Regions from separate parts of the Enterobacter chuandaensis genome, predicted to be linked through region 2. Evidence: predicted binding sites of a transcription regulator. Region 2 holds the regulator's gene; the other holds the start of a gene.
What was found. The regulator PurR, encoded in region 2, represses purine synthesis genes. The targets are predictions, from matches to a motif close to CANGCAAACGTTTGCNTG.
Positions count from the first base shown of each region.

Region 1: a site for PurR is predicted at 1,303-1,320, ahead of glyA (serine hydroxymethyltransferase). Genes of this name have one in related genera too.

Region 1 covers NZ_CP097173.1:3,524,646-3,526,839, forward strand. Annotated here, with positions in the region: gene glyA (serine hydroxymethyltransferase) at 1-1,186, opposite strand, end outside; gene hmpA (NO-inducible flavohemoprotein) at 1,490-2,194, shown strand, end outside.
Region 2 covers NZ_CP097173.1:2,085,879-2,088,072, forward strand. Annotated here, with positions in the region: gene punR (DNA-binding transcriptional activator PunR) at 1-680, shown strand, start outside; gene purR (HTH-type transcriptional repressor PurR) at 698-1,723, opposite strand; gene MX657_RS10205 (YnhF family membrane protein) at 2,021-2,110, shown strand.

The DNA of each region.
Region 1 (2,194 bases), 1.4 Mb from region 2:
CGTCATTGATGTTGTCCAGAACGTCACACATCCAGCCAGCCAGCTCTTTCACTTCCGCTTCTTTAAAACCGCGGCGAGTCACGGCCGGAGAACCGATACGGATACCGGAGGTCACGAACGGGCTCTTCGGATCGTTTGGTACGCTGTTTTTGTTCACGGTGATGTTGGCGCGGCCCAGGGCAGCGTCAGCTTCTTTACCGGTCAGGTTTTTATCAACCAGATCCAGCAGGAACAGGTGGTTTTCAGTCCCGCCAGACACCACTTTGTAGCCACGGTTCAGGAACACTTCCACCATCGCTTTGGCGTTCTTAGCAACCTGCTGCTGGTAAACCTTGAACTCTGGCTCCATCGCTTCTTTCAGCGCTACCGCTTTAGCCGCGATAACGTGCATCAGCGGGCCGCCCTGCGCGCTTGGGAATACGGCAGAGTTCAGTTTTTTGTACAGCTCTTCGTCACCGCCTTTCGCCAGGATCAGGCCACCGCGTGGACCCGCCAGGGTTTTGTGAGTGGTGGTGGTCACAACGTGAGCGTGAGGAACCGGGTTCGGGTAAACGCCTGCGGCGATCAGACCCGCAACGTGTGCCATGTCAACGAACAGGTACGCGCCGATGCTGTCTGCAATTTCACGCATTTTTGCCCAGTCAACGATACCGGAGTAAGCCGAGAAGCCACCGATGATCATCTTCGGCTTGTGCTCTTTGGCCTGCTTCGCCATGTCTTCGTAGTCAATTTTACCGGACTCATCAATACCGTAAGGGATGATGTTGTACAGTTTGCCAGAGAAGTTAACCGGGGAGCCGTGAGTCAGGTGGCCGCCCTGCGCCAGGTTCATACCCAGAACGGTATCGCCCGGCTGCAGCAGCGCGGTGTAAACAGCGAAGTTAGCCTGAGAGCCAGAGTGCGGCTGGACGTTCGCGTAGTCAGCGCCGAAGAGTGCTTTCGCACGGTCAATCGCCAGCTGCTCAACGATATCAACGTATTCGCAGCCACCGTAGTAGCGCTTGCCCGGGTAACCTTCAGCGTATTTGTTGGTCAGCTGAGAGCCCTGCGCCTGCATAACGCGCGGGCTGGTGTAGTTTTCGGAGGCGATCAGTTCGATGTGCTCTTCCTGACGTACTTTTTCCTGCTCCATAGCCTGCCACAGTTCGGCATCATAATCGGCAATGTTCATTTCACGCTTTAACATCCGCATCTCCTGACTCAGCTAACAAGTAAATTTTGGCCTGAAAAGGCAGTCCTGTTGGACGACGGGCAACAGTATAACTGAATAGTTCTGTGATAACAGGTCTTGACAAACGATTTTACGCAAACGTTTACCTTCACGCCACGCAAGGGTTTGAGGAATAAAGCTCTCATCATTTTCAACGGATTTCTTTTCAGGTTTGTGATGCATATTTTTCACGATGCAAAGAACCATTTACATTGCAGGGGTATTTTTATAAGATGCATTCAAAATACATCATTAAAGTAACATCAGAAGGAAGCTGCTATGCTCGACGCCCAAACCATCGCTACCGTGAAGGCCACTATTCCCCTGCTGGTTGAAACGGGTCCTAAACTGACCGCCCATTTCTACGATCGCATGTTCACGCACAACCCGGAGCTCAAAGAGATTTTCAACATGAGCAACCAGCGTAACGGCGATCAGCGTGAAGCGCTGTTCAACGCTATTGCCGCCTACGCCAGCAACATCGAAAACCTGGCGGCATTGCTGCCTGCGGTGGAAAAAATCGCGCAGAAGCACACCAGCTTCCAGATCCAACCTGAGCAGTACAACATTGTCGGCGGCCACCTGCTGGCGACGCTGGACGAAATGTTCGGCCCGGGCCAGGAGGTGCTGGACGCCTGGGGTAAAGCCTACGGCGTGCTGGCAAACGTATTCATCAACCGTGAAGCGCAAATCTACAGCGAAAACGCCGGTAAAACGGGTGGATGGGAAGGTACACGCGCCTTCCGCATCGTCGAGAAAACGCCGCGCAGCGCACTGATCACCAGCTTTGAGTTCGAGCCAGTGGACGGTCAGCCGGTTGCCGATTACCAGCCAGGTCAGTATCTGGGCGTCTGGCTGAAGCCTGAAGGCTTCCCGCACCAGGAGATTCGCCAGTACTCCCTGACCCGCAAGCCAAACGGCAAAGGCTACCGCATTGCGGTGAAGCGTGAGGACGGCGGTCAGGTTTCCAGCTGGCTACATAAC
Region 2 (2,194 bases):
TCACCCGCGAGCAGTGTCAGCAGATCGCGAACGGCTGGCGGGGACACCTTTCCATTGCGGTGGATAACATCGTTAAGCCCGAGCGCACCCGGCAGATGATTGTCGATTTTTATCGGCATTTTTCTGACGTCGAGCTGCGGGTCTCGCAGGAGGTGTTCAACGGCGTCTGGGATGCGCTGGCGGACGGCAGGGTAGAGATGGCGATTGGCGCGACCCAGGCGATCCCCGTCGGGGGACGTTACGCCTTTCGCGATATGGGGATGCTGAGCTGGAAATGCGTGGTGGCGAGCGATCATCCCCTGGCGGCGACGGAAGGGCCGCTGAGCGACGATACGCTGCGCAGCTGGCCGTCGCTGGTGCTGGAGGATACCTCCCGTTCACTGCCGAAGCGAATTACCTGGCTGCTGGACAACCAGCGGCGGGTTGTCGCCCCTGACTGGGGATCGTCGGCGACGTGCCTCAGTGCCGGACTCTGCGTAGGCATGGTGCCCGCCCATTTTGCGCGTCCGCGAATCGACACCGGAGAGTGGGTAGAGCTAACGCTGGAGAACCCGTTCCCGGATGCGGCCTGCTGTCTCACCTGGCAACAAAATGATGTCTCGCCCGCCATGGCCTGGCTGCTGGATTATCTGGGTGACAGCGAAACGCTTAACCGGGAGTGGCTGCGGGAGCCAGACTGACTGGCTCCGCAATGAGATTAACGACGATAGTCGCGGAACGGGCCATCCGCAACGGAACGGCGTTCGATGAGGCGAGGGTGAACTTCAATGGACTGCGACTCTTCACGCTTGTTGACGATCCTGTCCAGCAGCATATTGAAGGCCGTTTCACCCAGCGAATCTTTCGGCTGGTGAATGGTGGTCAGCGCTGGCGTGAAGAAGCGCGCGTTGCGCACGTTGTCATAGCCGATCACGGAGATGTCCTGCGGGACGCGCAGGCCAAGCTCGTCGGCGGCGCAGAGTGCACCCATGGCCATGATGTCGCCCCCGCAGAAAACGGCGGTCGGGCGGTGCTGCTGGGAGACGATCTGCTGCATCGCGCGGTAGCCTGATTCCGGCTCGAAGTCACCCTGCACGATCCAGTTTTCCGGCACGGTAATCAGCGCTTCTTCCATCGCTTTCATAAAGCCGGCCAGGCGGCCCGCGCCGGTGTTGCGTTCCAGCGGACCCGGGATCACGCCAATCTCGCGGTGGCCGCGTTCGATCAGATAACGGCCCGCCATGTAACCGCCTTCGAAGGCGTTATCGATGACGGAGTCGGTGAAGTCGGCGCGCGCTTCGCCCCAGTCCATCACCACCATAGGGATATGGCGATACTCTTCCAGCATCAACAGCACGGATTCCGGGTACTCGGAGCACATTACCAGCAGGCCATCCACGCGCTTTTGCGCCATCATCGATAGATAGGCACGCTGTTTTTCAATGCTGTTCCACGCGTTGCCCAGAATCAGGGTATAGCCTTTCTGGAAGCAGTTTTTCTCTACCGCTTCAATGATCTCGGCAAAATAGGCCGCTTCGCTGCTGGTCGCCAGCAGACCAATAGACTTGGTGTGATTAACCTTGAGGCTACGCGCAACCGCACTCGGTGAGTAGTGCAGTTCTTTGATCGCTGCCCAGACGGCGTTGCGCGTCTCTTCCGCCACAAAGCGGGTTTTGTTAATTACATGTGATACGGTTGTAGTGGAAACGTTTGCGCGTTTTGCTACGTCTTTAATTGTTGCCATTAAATGTCACTCCAGACCATATCCTAAACTCCTGAAAAACTTGAAGGTAAACGTTTGCCTTCTCTCACCCTTATCGCGCAATTTTGGATTGCGGTACGCCAGGAAAACGACACGGGACGTCAGGAGGGGGTCAATGGCCGGTACGCTAATAAATTTAGCGTGGAATTTTGGCCTATCTTGATGAAAAGGGGAAGAGCTAAAGTGTTTATCAGCTTAAATCCAGGAAGATTTTTGAGCTAAACTATGCAAAAATGAGCAAGCTCACTTTTCGTGGGGGGATTAAAAGGAAAAAAATTGATGAGTTCCGATCTGAAGTTTTCGCTGTTCACCACCGTTATTGTGCTGGCTCTGATTGTCGCGGCTGGCCTGACGGCTGCGCTGCACTGATTTACGCGGGGGGAGAGCCTTCTCCCTCCCGATCGCCTGATTGTTACTTCTCTGGCAAAAATCTTTTGCCATTTTGTTAACTTC